2 regions of the Herbaspirillum sp. RTI4 genome follow, and region 1 is predicted to be linked to the other one. Evidence: predicted binding sites of a transcription regulator. Region 1 holds the regulator's gene; the other holds the start of a gene.

Region 1 (8,153 bases):
AGGCAAACAGACGCGCCAGAGGATCCTTGACGTGCAGCGCCACGCGCGCGCCACGCTCAAGCAGCATAGGGACATAACGCAAAAACTGAATACTGTCGCCGTAGCCTTGTTCATGCATCAACAGGATTTGTTTGTCTTTCAGGGAGGCTTTGCCGTCCCACTTGGGAATGACTTTGAACAATTCGAGCGCCAGTTCATAAATGTAACGTCGCTCCGGGAGTTCCAGCCGTACTTCATGATTGGCCCAGCCATTGACGAAATCGCCTGCCAGCAGTTGCACCAGGCACATATTGTGGCGCGCCATCATGTAATTGGACTTGAGTTTGAGGGCGGTTTCGAAATGACCTAGCGCTTCTTCGCACTCACCATGGTCATGCATGATGACGCCGATATTGTTATAAGTGATCGCGTGTGATGGATCGATAGTTAATGCTTTTTTCAGCATCGCTATAGACTCATCATATCGGTCCTCGTTATCGTAATAGCTGGAACCCAGACGGGCGTAGCTATTCGGATCGTTCGGTGCCAGTGCGATGACTTTCTTGTAAAGGTCGTAGGCGTTCTCGTAATCATGCAGTTTGGTGTGGGTATCGGCCTTCTGATTGATGGCGTAGATATTGTCCGGCTCCAGCAGCAAGGCGGTGATATGGCATTCGAGCGCTTCCTCAAGCATGCCCATTTCCTGGAAGGCGTGTCCCAGATTGGTATGCGCGGGAGCAAAATTGATCTGAAGCTGTAATGCCTGCATCAATTTTTCTACGGCTTCCTTGTAGCGTTTGGCGTCGATCAGCGCTTTGCCTAAATGGGAGAGGGGGCCGGCGGCAGTCGGTGCGCGCCGCACAGCTTCCTCGAAATAGGCAATGGAGGCATTCGGATCTTTTTTCTCATGCAGGGCGTCGGCCAGTCCGATTCGACCGGGCAAATGTTCTTCGTCAATGGCAATCGATTGCTCGAACAGGCGTATGGCATCGTCGATACGGTCTTGCTTGAGGACGGCCATGCCCAGATTGGACAGGTATTCGGCATTGCCGGGTTCGAGTTCAACCGCCTTACGGAACCAGTGTTCTGAGCGGAGATAGTCCTTGGCCTGCAATTCCACCAGACCCAGAGCATGAAGAGCGAAGACCAGATCGGGCGCTTTGGCGATCACGCTTTCGCCCAGCGTTCTTGCTTCCGCAGTCTTGTGTTCGCTGACCAGATCCAGCACTTTCCTTACGGTAAGTAAAGTTTGAATTTCTGGTGTGGTTTTGCTGGCTGGGTTGACGACAGGCTTCTTATTGCGCTTTGACATCTAAATTCCCTTTAAGGGCCTGTTCCGAAAAATGGAGCCGGAGTGGCATGCCGCCTGCATGATATGCCGCTACGGCGTATTCCCATCGGAAAAACAAATGGAAGAAGTCCTTGTAATAAAGGGTTTTGATCTGGGGCCGGGCTGAGTAAGTATCCCATCCCTGCTGTCTTGAGCGTCGCTATGAAAGTTGACTGGCCTTATCAGAATCTAATGCCAGCTACGCAGCAGGCCGACGACCAGGCCTTCGAGCGCGAAGCCGGTTTCTCCTGTGGTCACGTGTAGCGTCTGGAAATCAGGATTTTCGGGAATGAGTTCAATGGCGCTGCCGGTTTTTCGATAGCGCTTGACGGTGACATCGTCGCCCAGCCTTGCCACGACGATTTGTCCGTTGCGTGCCGTGGCGCTTTTTTTGACTGCGAGCAAATCGCCCTCAAGAATGCCGGCATCACGCATCGACATGCCGCGAACTTTCAGCAAATAGTCTGGTTTCGCGGAAAACAAGGCGGGATCGACCTGATAGCTGGCTTCAATATGTTCCTGCGCCAGGATGGGCGAACCTGCGGCGACGCGTCCGACCAGCGGCAAATTCAGTTGCATCAATGCCGGATGCGGCAATACCAGTTGCCTGCCGCTTTGCGAGGAGGCAAGGGTGTCGCTACTTCGTAAGCGTATCCCGCGTGACATGCCGGGCGACAGTTCAATGGCCCCCTTGCGTGCCAGTGCTTGTAGATGCTCTTCGGCGGCATTGGCGGAGCGGAACCCTAGTTCCGTGGCGATTTCCGCTCGGGTGGGCGGGAATCCGGTGTTTTCTATGGCCTCTTTAATCAGGTCGAGGATTTGCTGCTGGCGGGCGGTCAGTTTGATCATGGCAGTGCGCCGGGTCGGCGGGTGATGGATTGGTGTGGAAGTTATGCGTTATGCCGCATATAGTGTATGCGTGAAATTAACTGTATTTTTATACAGTTGTATGGGGAATGCAAGCAAATGCTGGCGATGCCGACTAAATCCCTGAATTCATTGAATTTTTTCGATTTCCGCTGTATGATGCTGGGTTTTCCTCTTCCCACACTCGTCTTGACGCCGGGGTGGGCAATTTTTTAAACAAGTCCATAAAGGAGTTTGCATGCGTCATTATGAAATCGTATTTATCGTCCATCCGGATCAGAGCGAGCAAGTGCCTGCGATGATCGAGCGTTACAAGGGCATCGTCACTACCCGTGGCGGCCAGGTACATCGCGTTGAGGATTGGGGCCGTCGGCAACTGGCGTATCAAATCCAGAAGCTGGCAAAAGCACATTATGTCTGTCTGAACATCGAAGTCGACGCCGAAACGCTGACTGAAATCGAAACAGGCTTCAAATTTAACGATGCTGTCTTGCGTCATCTGACCGTCAAGTTGAAGAAGGCTGAAACAACGCCGTCTCCAATCATGAAGGCGACTCAGAAAGAAGATGCAGGCAAGAGCTCGCGTAGCGAAGCACCCGCAGCGTAAATGCTGCGTTGAGCGCGTCGCAGAGATTGAGCCAAGAACCGACTCAAGGATTAAACCGGTTTGAACTGATTGCCACCATCGTAGAGCGCGACGTACTGCGTTATACACCCGCCGGCATCCCCATCGTGGCAGCGAAACTGCTCCACAGTTCGGAGCAGCGCGAGGCAGGGGTGGTTCGATTGATCGAATTTGAAATGCCGGCGCAGGCTGCGGGCGAAATTTCAGGTCGAGTCAATCAGGCCGAACTAGGTAAATCTTTTCACTTCAGTGGCTTTCTGGCGCGCAAGCATCGCAATAGCAAGAGCCTCGTGTTTCACATCGTTGAGTTCGAGGACTGTTCGTTACCAAATTTATAAATTCAGGAGCCAAAAATGGCATTCGGCAAAAAATTCGACAAAAGTAAATTGAAGCAAAAGCGTCAACAGCAAAATCCATTGTTCAAGCGGAAGAAATTCTGCCGCTTCACCGCTGCCGGTGTGGAACAGGTCGATTACAAAGACGTGGATACGCTCAAGGACTTCGTTCAGGAAAACGGCAAGATCATGCCAGCACGCCTGACCGGTACTAAAGCCCATTATCAACGTCAGGTTGACACTGCAATCAAGCGCGCACGCTTCTTGGCTTTGCTGCCGTACACAGATCTGCACCACGCTTAATTGACGACTGAAAAGTCCTCAAAATTCGGAGAAAAACATGCAAGTTATTTTGTTAGAAAAAGTTATTAACCTGGGTGCCCTGGGTGAAGTCGTGCGCGTCAAAGACGGTTATGCACGCAATTTCCTGATCCCGCAGCGCAAAGCGCGCCGTGCCACTACTACTGCTGTTGCCGAGTTCGAAGCCAAGCGCGCCGATCTGGAAAAAGCAGCCGCAGTGAAGCTGGTTGCCGCGCAGGAACAGGGCGAGAAGCTCAACGGCGTGGTCGTACTGATCGCGCAAAAGTCGGGTGTGGATGGCCGTCTGTTTGGTTCCGTGACCAATGCTGACATCGCCGCTGCGCTGACCAAGCAAGGTTTCCCTGTGGACAAGATGCAAGTGCGTCTGGCACAAGGTCCACTGAAGATCGTTGGCGACCATACTGTCTCGGTGTCTTTGCACACTGACGTCATTCTGGACGTGACGGTGACAGTTTCTGGCCAGCACGCCTAAAACTGACTGCATCGGGCAATCGATGCGGTAGTGGTCAACGTAGTCATGCTGAAAAAGCCGGGTTCGCCCGGCTTTTTCACGCCTGTTGTTGCATTCCTGCATAGTATTGGAGGTTTATTTTTTGACCCCGGCAGAAGCCGAAACGCCCGGCGTTGAGCTGATGCCGATTTGTCTAATTTGCTAGTAACGGGGGAAGTACTAGTTCTTAGACGGTATAATGCGCGCCATGAACGTATCCCCCGACCCGCAGTTTGAATCACTCAAAGTTCCCCCGCATTCCATAGAGTCAGAGCAATCCGTTCTGGGTGGCCTGCTGCTCGACAATGCCGCCTGGGACCGCATCGCCGACTTCGTCAATGCCGACGATTTTTATCGCTACGATCACCGCATCATCTTTCAGCATATCGTCAAACTGATTAATGCCACCAAGCCGGCCGACGTCATTACCGTGTTTGAAGCGCTGACCAGTACGGGCAAGGCGGAAGAAGTCGGTGGCATTTCCTACCTGAATGCGCTGGCTCAAAATACCCCTTCGGCCGCCAATATCCGGCGCTATGCAGAAATCGTCCGCGATCGCGGCGTGCTGCGCAAGCTGATTACGGTTGCCGATGAAATTTCCGGTAATGCGTTCAATCCGCAAGGCAAGGAAGTCAAGCAGATGCTGGACGAAGCCGAGTCCAAGATTTTTGCGATTGCCGAAGAGGGATCGCGCGGGACGCAGGGGTTTCAGGAAATTCAGCCCTTGCTCACGCAGGTGGTGGAGCGTATCGACGAGTTATATAACCGCGACAGCACCAGCGATATCACCGGCGTACCGACCGGATTTGCCGATCTTGATCGCATGACTTCCGGCTTGCAGCCGGGCGATCTGATTATTGTCGCGGGTCGGCCATCGATGGGGAAAACAGCGTTTTCACTCAATATCGGTGAAACCGTCGCGATTGAAAGCGGCTTACCGGTCGCCGTGTTTTCGATGGAAATGGGCGGCACACAACTGGCCATGCGTATGCTCGGCTCAGTCGGTCGCCTCGATCAGCATCGTTTGCGTACGGGCCGTCTGGTGGATGAGGATTGGCCGCGCCTCACGCATGCCATACAAAAAATGAACGACGCCCAGTTATTCATTGACGAAACCCCCGCCCTGAACTCCATAGAATTGCGCGCCCGCTCGCGCCGCCTGGCGCGCCAATGCGGCAAGCTGGGTTTGATCATCATCGATTACCTGCAACTGATGTCCGCCAATTCCTCGGGCGAAAACCGCGCCACTGAAATTTCGGAAATTTCACGTAGCCTCAAGGGTTTGGCCAAGGAATTGAATTGCCCGGTGATCGCCTTGTCGCAGCTCAATCGCTCGCTGGAACAGCGTCCCAATAAACGGCCGGTCATGTCCGATTTGCGCGAATCAGGCGCGATCGAGCAGGATGCCGACGTCATTTTGTTTATTTACCGCGATGAAGTTTACAATCCCGATTCGCAGGATAAAGGCACGGCTGAAATCATCATCGGTAAGCAGCGGAATGGCCCGATTGGCAGCGTACGGCTGACTTTCCACGGTCAGTTCACCAAGTTCGACAACTATTCCGGCGGTCTGGCCTCGCCGTATGGTGGTGATTAATGCAGAAGAATGCAGAAGTCGCGGTGTCGGTCTGAACAAGACGAAACCGTAGTTTCATGCCGTAACCAGGTTCCTCGCAGCATCCCGGATACAGGCCAGCAGATTGTTCCGGTCTGCGAAAACGATAGACAAAATGCCGCGCTAATTGAAAAGTGAGTGAAATATGTTTGGACGTTTGATGCCGACAGAAGGTAAATTTTTTGATCTTTTCAATCAGCACGCCGAACTTGGCGTGAAATGCGCCAAGGAAATGGTCGCGTTGATGACCAATTTCGACGATCTGGAAATTCGGGTGCATGCCATTGAATCGCTGGAAAAGCAAGCTGACAAGATTACCCACACCGCCATCGACCTGCTGCACAAAACCTTCATTACCCCGATTGACCGCGATGACATTCACCAGCTGATCACCCGCATGGACGATATCCTCGATTTGCTGGAGGACGGCGCACAAACCATTTCCCTGTACGACATCAAGGCCATCACGCCGGAAGCAAAGCGTCTTGCAGAACTGTGCCTGGCGTGCGCTGAAAAAGTTCAGGCGGCCGTGATGCTATTGCACAACATGGACAACGCCCCCAAAATCCTCGCGTTTTGTCTGGAAATCGACCGACTCGAATCCGATGCCGATCATGTCATGCGCGCCGCCATGTCGAAGCTGTTCCGCGACGAACCGGATGTCCGTACGCTGATCAAGCTCAAGGCCATTTACGAGATACTGGAAACCGTGACCGATCGTTGCGAAGATGTTGCCAATATCATCGAAGGCATCATTGTCGAAAATGCCTGAAGCTGAGAGGCCGAGCAGCTAGCCACAAGCAAGGCAAGCCCCGCTGTAACAGTTTCCTCCTGATTGCAGCCCGGCACAGCATCCGATTTCGTTTCTCCAAATAGCCAGATTCCTCCATGCACACTGTTCAGATCAGTATCTATATCCTCGGCTTTTTGATTGTGTTGGCCTTGCTGTTCGATTTTATGAACGGCTTTCACGATGCTGCCAATGCGATTGCCACCGTCGTATCGACCGGAGTATTGAAGCCGCAGACGGCGGTTGCGATGGCTGCTTTTTTCAACTTCGTTGCTGTCCTCGTATTCCATCAACTCAATGTTGCGGCCTCGGTGGGCAAGGACACGATTGACCCTATGGTGGTCGATCAGTACGTGATCTTCGGCGCGCTGGTCGGTGCCATTTTCTGGAATCTGGTGACCTGGTATTACGGCATTCCCTCCTCCTCTTCGCACGCGTTGATTGGCGGGCTGGTCGGCGCTGCCGTGGCAAAAGCCGGTACCGGTGCCTTGATTGGATCCGGTCTGATTAAGGTGGTCCTTTTTATTGTGCTGTCGCCGCTCCTGGGATTTTTACTCGGCTCGCTCATGATGCTGCTGGTGTCCTGGGTCTTCGTGCGTGCCACGCCGCGCAAGATCGATAGCTGGTTCCGGCGCGCGCAACTGGTTTCGGCATCCATGTACAGTCTGGGACATGGCGGTAACGATGCGCAAAAAACCATCGGCATTATCTGGATGTTACTGATTGCGACAGGCCATTCGGGAGCTGATACACCGCCGCTGTGGGTCATCATCGCCTGCTACTGCGCGATCAGTTGCGGCACGCTGTTCGGCGGCTGGCGCATTGTCAAGACCATGGGGCAGCGGATTACCAAGCTCAAGCCGGTCGGTGGCTTTTGCGCTGAAACCGGGGGCGCGATTACTTTGTTCATCGCCACCTGGCTGGGTGTCCCGGTATCGACCACGCATACCATTACCGGCGCTATCGTGGGCGTAGGAGCGGCACGCAAGATGTCGGCGGTACGCTGGGGTGTGGCCGGCACGATCGTCTGGGCCTGGATTTTCACCATTCCGGCGGCGGCGTTTGTTGCTGCGCTGGCCTGGTGGATTGGTACCAAAATATTGTAGGTCGTCTCTGATTGAGTGAGACTGCGAGTCGCTTGTTATTGCAGGCCTTGCCCAAGGTATAAATCACCAATTTCAGTAAAAAGGCCCGGATCACGTTAATGATCCGGGCCTTTACTTTTGCGCGGCATCCCTTTTGTTGTCAGGGACCGCCGCCTTAGTGCAATTGCGTACAGCGCTTACAGAACCTCGCTTGCATGATCTGCCAGACGCGAGCGTTCGCCGCGCGCCAGAGTCACATGGCCGCTATGCGACCACCCCTTGAAGCGATCGACCACATACGTCAGTCCGCTCGATCCTTCGGTCAGATAAGGCGTATCGATTTGCGCGATATTGCCCAGGCAAATGATCTTGGTTCCCGGACCGGCGCGGGTGACCAGAGTTTTCATTTGTTTCGGCGTCAGATTTTGCGCTTCGTCGATGATCAGGAATTTATTGACGAAGGTGCGACCGCGCATGAAGTTCAGGGATTTGATCTTGATGCGTGAGCGGATCAGGTCTTGCGTTGCGGCACGACCCCATTCGCCGGCTTCGTTGTCGGATTTGTTCAAGACTTCCAGATTGTCGTCAAAGGCACCCATCCACGGGCCCATTTTTTCTTCCTCGGTGCCGGGCAGGAAGCCGATGTCTTCGCCCACGGGGACGGTGACACGGGTGACGATGATTTCATTGTAGGTCTTGGTTTCCAGAACCTGCGC
Region 2 (8,153 bases), 1.8 Mb from region 1:
CACCGGCGCCGCGCCGCGTCAGCGCCCGCACCCGCGCTTCCAGTTCCGATAGGGCGAATGGTTTGGCCATGTAGTCGTCGGCACCGAGGTCGAGGCCTTGCACGCGCTGTTCGACTGAATCGGCCGCAGTGAGGATGAGGACGGGCAGGCGTGAGTTACGCGCCCGCAAGCGGCGCAGTACTTCCAGGCCGGATAGTTTGGGCAAGCCGAGATCGAGGATCAGTAAATCGAAATCTTGTGTGGACAGCGCCGAGTCGGCTTCGAGGCCGGTCTTGACGCAGTCGGTTGCGTAGCCGGAGTGACGCAGCGAACGCGTCAGTCCATCGGCCAGCACACTATCGTCTTCAGCCAGTAAAATGCGCATGGTGACCCCGGTTGGAAGGTGGTGAAGACATTTGCTGAATTAATCATCCATCCACAATGTGGATCAGCAATGCGGGACAACAAGGTGGGGCAACATCGTGAGGCAGTGATCTCATCAGCGATGCCTGGCAGTGTTTCTCATTAGGACAAGAACCCTGCCGGATGGCGCTGGCGCAATGCGCTGATGCAGTGGAAAGTCAGTTATTTTCTAAATTATTATGCACAATTGCTTGCTATTCTACTCAATCGCCCTTACCTCAGGGCTATTGTTTCTCTACCATTGAAAAAATTCGCTCAGCCGCCATATAGCTAACTCACCAGGCTGTCCATGCGGGCTTTGTTATAATTTGCGACGCTGTGTGTAGTGAGGGGTAATTGAGGAGGGGTAATTGAGGCGCAATGGAGGGGCAACTGACCACTGCGGGAAGTTCAGGCTCGGTACCGTTTGCTCTTTATTTGACACCTTACTGTCGTAGTCTCATTGCCGCATCACTCTTTTCTGTTCAATGCGCCAATTCTTTTTTTTACTGTTGATGGCCCTGTTACCACTGCAAGCATTTGCCGTGGTAGCCAGTAGTGCGTCCAACGGCGCTGCGCGCGTAGTCGAGGCGCAGCAGCAAAATAGTCTCGCCGCATCTGCAAGGCAGATGTCCGACATGGCTCCCTCCGATCAGGCCTTGAGTGATCAGCAGGATGCGCCGGGGGGTATGCCGGACGACACTGGCGAAGATTTGTCGGCGGATATGTCTGCCTCTCACGCCGGTCTGGACGAATTCGCCTTGTTGCCGTCGATGGTATTTGGCGTCCCTCATGTCGTCACGATGGTTTCGTCTTCTTTCGACGATATGGCGCGGCAGCCGCCGTTTTTGCCGCCTGCGGCTCGCCCGCCCCGCGCCTGATCGGGGCCGGGTTCTCTGGATTCCCCGGCCTGCTGCGATGTTTCGCAGTCGCCTTCGCGCAGGTCAGGCTCCTGACACATTGATTTTATTCAATCGTATTTGCTCTCATTTGCGCGCTCATTTGTATTAAAGCCAGTTTTCATTTTCCATTGGAGATAGTCATGAAAAAAGTATTTGTCGCATTCGTTATCGCGGCGCTCACGCTGACTGCGGGTATCGGTTCCGCTGAGGCCAGACGCCTCGGTGGCGGAGGTTCCTTCGGTAAGCAGTCGAGCATGCAGCGCTCTGCTCCTGCATCGGCTCCTGCCGCCAAGCCTGCTGCTCCGGCGGCAACGCCGCAAGGCATGCCGCCAAAACCAGCCAGCCCATGGAAGGGCATATTGGGTGGCGCATTGCTGGGCCTTGGTCTGGGCGCAATGCTGTCGCACTTCGGCATGGGCGGCGCACTGGGTAGCATGATCAGCACCCTGTTGATGGTGGCGCTGTTAGGTTTCGCCGCGATGTTCATCTATCGCATGTTTCGTCGTAAAACTGAAGGCGAGCAAGCGCAGCCGGCCTATGCCACGCGCGCACCGGGCGATTTTCTGGCCAATACAGAACCTTTCCCTAATACGCCGATGGCTCGTCAGGCAGCGCCTGAAATCGGTTCAGGCATTGCAGGTGCCGATGCCGCATCCGGTATCGGCGGAGCTTCTACCTTGGGCGCTCCTGCTGATTTCGATACGACGGGTTTCCTGCGTCATGCAAAAACCTATTTCATCCGCCTGCAAGCGGCGTGGGATAAGGCGGACATCGAGGACATCCGGGAGTTTTCTTCGCCTGAAATGTTTGCTGAGCTGAGATTGCAAATCCAGGAACGCGGTGCAACGTCCAACCATACCGACGTCATGACGCTGGATGCGCAGTTGCAGGGGATCGAAACCATAGGTGGCGAGTATCTGGCCAGCGTCAAATTTTCCGGCATGATCAAGGAAGATCTGAACGTGTCGGCAGAGCCATTCGCGGAAATCTGGAACTTGTCGAAGCCGGTAAGCGGCAACGGCGGCTGGGTTCTTGCCGGGATACAACAACTGGGCTAATCAGGCGGATTGTTTCGCTTCGATCGCTTAAAACCGCCGGCGGCTTCGTCGGCGGTTTTTTTATGTGCGCCCAGCATGGGGGTACTTCTGAGGAGGCAAGCCGCGCGGTTAGTTGGCCTCTGTCAGCAAGGTCAAGCGTCACGGTGCAAGGGTATGCCCTTGTCAATCGTCGTGAGTCATGAAGTACGCCGGAAAAACAGGCGTGCAATAATCAGCACTGGCCTCGTTGCAGGCCAAGCGATTTTTCCTACTTATCACTACCGCGTCAGGACCATCATGCAATATCGGCGTTTGGGCAAGAGCAACCTAAAAGTATCCGCGTTATGTCTCGGTTCGATGATGTTCGGTGATCAGACGGAGGACGAAGAGGCCGGACGTATATTGGCCTCTGCCCGCGAGCATGGGGTCAATTTCATTGATACCGCCGATGTGTACACCAAAGGCAAGTCGGAAGAAATGGTGGGCCGTTTGCTGCAGGGTCAGCGGCACCACTGGATATTAGCCAGCAAACTCGGCAACCCCATGAGCGATGCGCCGAACGAATCCGGTTACTCGCGCCAGTGGATTCTCCGCGAAACGGAAAACAGCCTGCAACGGCTGGCGACGGATTATCTGGACATCCTTTATTTGCATCGCGACGAACCAGAGCAGAATCTGGAAGAGGCAGTACAGGCGCTGGGAGACCTGATCCGGACGGGCAAAATCCGTTCTTTTGGCGTTTCCAATTTCCGTGGCTGGCGCATTGCGGAAATCATTCGCCTGTGTGAAAAAAATGGCGTGCCGGCACCGGTGGTGTGCCAGCCCTATTACAACCTGCTCAACCGCGGACCGGAAGTGGAAATTTTGCCAGCCTGCGCCCACTACGGTTTGGGTGTGGTGCCCTACAGCCCGATCGCACGCGGCGTATTGACCGGTAAATATGCTCCCGGCGTCAAACCGGCTGAAGATACGCGCGCCGGACGGGGCGATAAGCGCATGATGCAAACTGAATTCCGCGAAGAATCGCTGGAAATCGCACAAACGCTGAAAAATTATTGCGAAGAACGTGGCGTCAAGCTGGGTAACTTTGCAACAGCCTGGGTGCTGGCGAACCCGCATATCAGCAGCGTTATCGTCGGCCCTCGCACATTGGCGCAGATGGAAGACTATTACGCCGCGCTCGACCTAATCGTTAGTCCTGAAGAAGAGCTGCTGGTGGATGGACTGGTCGCACCGGGGCATGCCTCAACGCCCGGCTATAACGATCCGAGCTACCCGTTTTTTGGCCGTCGCAGTATGTGATGCGGCATCTTGCAGACGGATGCCAGATACCCGGCCGGATACAAGATTTATCATTCCACCAGGGAAATAGTAAAAAGAACTTGCGTAATACACTGTTTTTTTATACAGTACTATCCGTGCAGTTAAAATGCCAGACGCAATACCCCTGATTACCCGGTTTTTACGCCCCCTCTTGCTGAAAGAAGATTCATATGGACGACAAAAAGAACGCTGGCTCTGACAAAGCCGCCGACAAAGCTGCCGATAAAGCGGCTGACAAAGGCGCTTCTGAAAAAAGTAAGGCGCTTGCCGCTGCGCTGGCGCAGATAGAAAAGCAATTCGGCAAGGGCTCGGTGATGCGCATGGAAGACGGCGCGGTCATGGAAGAAATCCAGGTATTTTCAACCGGCTCGCTCGGTCTCGACATCGCTCTTGGCGTTGGCGGCCTGCCACGCGGACGCGTGGTGGAAATCTACGGCCCGGAATCATCGGGCAAGACCACGCTGACTTTGCAAGCCATCGCTGAAATGCAAAAACTGGGCGGCACTTGCGCCTTCATTGATGCAGAACATGCACTGGATGTCACCTATGCACAGAAGCTGGGCGTCAACCTGTCGGAGTTGCTGATTTCGCAGCCGGACACCGGCGAACAGGCGCTGGAAATTGCCGATGCGCTGATCCGCTCCGGCGCGGTCGATCTGATTGTGGTCGACTCGGTCGCCGCTTTGACGCCGCGTGCTGAAATCGAAGGCGACATGGGCGATTCTCTCCCTGGCCTGCAAGCGCGTTTGATGTCGCAAGCCTTGCGCAAGCTGACCGGCAGTATCAACCGCACCAATACCGCAGTGATTTTCATCAATCAGATACGGATGAAAATCGGCGTCATGTTCGGTAATCCCGAAACAACGACCGGCGGTAATGCCTTGAAGTTCTACGCTTCCGTGCGACTGGATATCCGCCGTACCGGTTCGATCAAGTCCGGCGATGAAGTGATTGGCAGCGAAACCAAGGTCAAAGTCGTCAAAAACAAAGTGGCGCCGCCGTTCCGCGAAGCGCACTTCGATATCTTGTACGGAGAAGGCACCTCACGCGAAGGTGAAATCCTCGATCTGGGTTCCGATGCCAAGATCGTTGAAAAGTCCGGGGCTTGGTATAGCTATAACGGCGAACGTATCGGTCAGGGTAAGGACAATGCACGCAATTACCTGAAAGAACGTCCTGAACTGGCGCGGGAAATTGAAAACAAAGTGCGCGTTGCACTGGGTGTTCCTGAATTGGCTGGTGGCCAGGTCAAGACCGCTGCGCCGAAAGCCGCGACTGCCAAGGACAAAGACAAAGACAAGGATAAAGACGCGGCATAATTGCCGGACGGCCCGTATGGGTCGTGCCGGGGCGGGTATCAATCACGGTTTGCCTGCCCCGGTGTTGGAATCACTGTATTGACGGACGGTACTGACTACTTATGACAAGACCGTCTATCAGCCAGAAAAACGGCCCAAAAAGCAGCCCAAAAAGCAGCCCAAAAAGCAGCTCAAAAATCAGCCTCAAAACCAGAGCCTTGCGATATCTCTCCCAGCGAGAGCATAGCCGGCTGGAGTTGCAGCGCAAGCTCGCTCGTTACGCCGAAGAATCGGATGATATCGATGCCGTTCTTGACTGGTTACAGCAATCCAATTTTCTCTCTCAAGAGCGCTTTTCCGAGTCGCTCGTCAATCGTCGCGCTGCCCGATTTGGCAATTTACGCATTATGTACGAGCTTCAAGGCCATGCACTTGGTGATGAACTTACTGCCAATGTCAAAGTGCGACTGGCCGGCGATGAGATTGAGCGTGCCTGTCAGGTGCTGCGCAAAAAATTTGACTCCCCTCCTGCCGACGCCGAACAACGCGCAAAACAAATGCGGTTTTTGCAACAACGGGGGTTTTCTTCCTCGGCGATACAAGCCGCGATCCGGGTGAAGCGCGAGGATGGCGAGGACGATACCTACAGCGAGGATTGATCCTGTCTGCGCGCGGCTAAGAGCGTAGGGGGCGTGCAAGCTGTGCTACACTCGCTCGGTTTTGTTGCGCCGCAGGAAAGTATCGTTTTCTGTGCGAAATCGGGTCGGCCACCGGTTTTGAGCCGACGTAAGTCGCTGCTGCGAATTTGAGCCTGGTCTCCCATTGCACGATATAGCATCACCCTTCATGTCCCCATTCTTGTCGAATTTCCTACCGATTCCAAAAAAAATGTCCACACGAGACTGCCTCGGTCGTTGGTTGCATGGGTGTGGTGTGTATTGCCGTGAAGCTATCGTCGTTACGGAACGGACTATCGGCTCAGTTGCCGTCGGCTTGGTAGCGGTCGGCGTAGTTGCAGGATTTCAGTTCAGTAAATTTTATTCAATTAGCGTTTAAAGGGAAACTCCCATGAAAATCCACGAGTATCAGGGTAAAGAAATTCTCAGCCAATTCGGCGTGACAGTGCCACGCGGTATTCCATGCAATACAGTGGAAGAAGCTGTCAAGGCAGCGGAAAAGCTGGGCGGACCAGTCTGGGTTGTCAAAGCCCAGATTCACGCAGGCGGCCGCGGTAAAGGCGGCGGCGTGAAAGTTGCTAAAACGCTGGAACAGGTCAAGGAATATGCGACCCAAATTCTGGGTATGCAGCTGATCACGCATCAAACCGGCCCGGAAGGTCAAAAAGTGCGTCGCCTGCTGATTGAAGAAGGCGCGGACATCAAGAAAGAACTGTACGTCAGCATGGTCACCGACCGTGTCAGCCAGCGCGTGGTGCTGATGGCGTCCAGCGAAGGCGGCATGGATATCGAAGAAGTGGCAGAAAGCCATCCTGAATTGCTTCATCGCGTCATCATCGATCCGGCTACCGGCCTGACCGATGCCGATGCAGACAGCATCTCCGCCAAAATCGGCGTGCCTCCTGCATCGATCGCCGATGCACGCAAGCAACTCCAGGGTTTGTACAAGGCCTATTGGGAAACCGACTGCTCGCTGGCGGAAATCAACCCGCTGATCCTGACCGGCGACGGCAAAGTGATCGCGCTGGACGCCAAGTTCAATTTCGACGCTAACGCGCTGTTCCGTCATCCAGAAATCGTCGCTTACCGCGATCTGGACGAAGAAGATCCGGCAGAAGTCGAAGCATCCAAGTTCGATCTGGCCTATATTTCGCTCGACGGTAACATCGGCTGCCTGGTCAACGGCGCTGGTCTGGCAATGGCCACCATGGACACCATCAAGCTGTTCGGCGGCGAACCTGCCAACTTCCTGGACGTGGGCGGCGGAGCAACGACAGAGAAAGTCACAGAAGCCTTCAAGATCATGCTCAAGAATCCTGAGCTGAAAGCCATTCTGGTCAACATTTTCGGCGGCATCATGCGCTGCGATGTGATCGCTGAAGGCGTGATCGCTGCTTCTAAAGCAGTATCGCTGAAGGTGCCACTGGTCGTGCGCATGAAGGGAACCAATGAGGAAATCGGCAAGAAACTGCTGGCCGACTCCGGTTTGCCCATCATTGCGGCAGACAGTATGGAAGAAGCTGCGCAAAAGGTAGTCGCAGCAGCTAACGGTAAATAATAGGACAAGGAACAGACATGTCGATCCTGATCAACAAAGATACTAAAGTTATCACCCAAGGCATCACCGGCAAGACCGGCCAGTACCATACCCGCGGCTGCCGCGATTATGCGAACGGCAAGGCTGCATTCGTTGCTGGTGTGAACCCGAAAAAAGCCGGCGAAGATTTCGAAGGCATCCCGATTTTTGCTACCGTCGCTGACGCGAAGGCACAAACCGGCGCCAACGTTTCCGTCATTTACGTGCCGCCAGCCGGCGCTGCTGCGGCGATCTGGGAAGCGGTCGAAGCCGACCTCGATCTGGCCATCTGTATCACTGAAGGTATTCCAGTCCGTGACATGCTGGCACTGAAAGACCGCATGGCGAAGTCAGGCAGCAAGACTTTGCTGCTGGGCCCTAACTGCCCAGGTCTGATTACGCCCGATGAAATCAAGATCGGTATCATGCCAGGCCATATCCACAAAAAGGGCCGCATCGGCGTCGTCTCGCGCTCCGGCACGCTGACGTATGAAGCAGTCGGTCAACTGACCGCGCTTGGCCTTGGCCAATCGTCGGCAGTCGGTATCGGCGGCGACCCAATCAACGGTCTCAAGCACATCGACATCATGAGAATGTTCAATGATGATCCTGATACTGACGCCGTCATCATGATTGGTGAAATCGGCGGTCCTGACGAAGCGAATGCTTCTTACTGGATCAAAGACAACATGAAAAAACCAGTGGTCGGCTTTATTGCTGGCGTCACTGCGCCAGCAGGCAAGCGCATGGGTCATGCCGGTGCCTTGATTTCTGGTGGTGCAGACACAGCAGAAGCCAAGCTGGCCATCATGGAAGCTTGCGGCATTACGGTCACACGCAACCCGTCCGAAATGGCGCGTTTGTTGAAGGCAATGCTGTAATTCGGACTGTTTAATCAGACCGGCTTGCTGAAAACGATAAGGGGAGCTGCGGCTCCCCTTATGCGTGGTGCGGATGAA

Evidence for each region. The regulator LexA, encoded in region 1, represses DNA repair genes until DNA is damaged. The targets are predictions, from matches to a motif close to ACTGTATNNNNATACAGT.
Region 2: a site for LexA is predicted at 3,714-3,731, ahead of recA (recombinase RecA). Genes of this name have one in related genera too.

What each region holds. Positions count from the first base shown of each region.
Region 1 covers NZ_JAVIWQ010000002.1:1,830,717-1,838,869, forward strand. Annotated here, with positions in the region: gene RGU70_RS08345 (tetratricopeptide repeat protein) at 1-1,291, opposite strand, end outside; gene lexA (transcriptional repressor LexA) at 1,499-2,158, opposite strand; gene rpsF (30S ribosomal protein S6) at 2,415-2,783, shown strand; gene priB (primosomal replication protein N) at 2,810-3,139, shown strand; gene rpsR (30S ribosomal protein S18) at 3,155-3,439, shown strand; gene rplI (50S ribosomal protein L9) at 3,477-3,929, shown strand; gene RGU70_RS08375 (replicative DNA helicase) at 4,156-5,544, shown strand; gene RGU70_RS08380 (DUF47 domain-containing protein) at 5,708-6,334, shown strand; gene RGU70_RS08385 (inorganic phosphate transporter) at 6,451-7,458, shown strand; gene RGU70_RS08390 (PhoH family protein) at 7,635-8,153, opposite strand, start outside.
Region 2 covers NZ_JAVIWQ010000002.1:59,401-67,553, reverse strand. Annotated here, with positions in the region: gene RGU70_RS00545 (response regulator transcription factor) at 1-364, opposite strand, end outside; gene RGU70_RS00540 (hypothetical protein) at 897-1,262, shown strand; gene RGU70_RS00535 (Tim44-like domain-containing protein) at 1,424-2,341, shown strand; gene RGU70_RS00530 (aldo/keto reductase) at 2,618-3,622, shown strand; gene recA (recombinase RecA) at 3,814-4,962, shown strand; gene recX (recombination regulator RecX) at 5,139-5,600, shown strand; gene sucC (ADP-forming succinate--CoA ligase subunit beta) at 6,010-7,176, shown strand; gene sucD (succinate--CoA ligase subunit alpha) at 7,194-8,075, shown strand.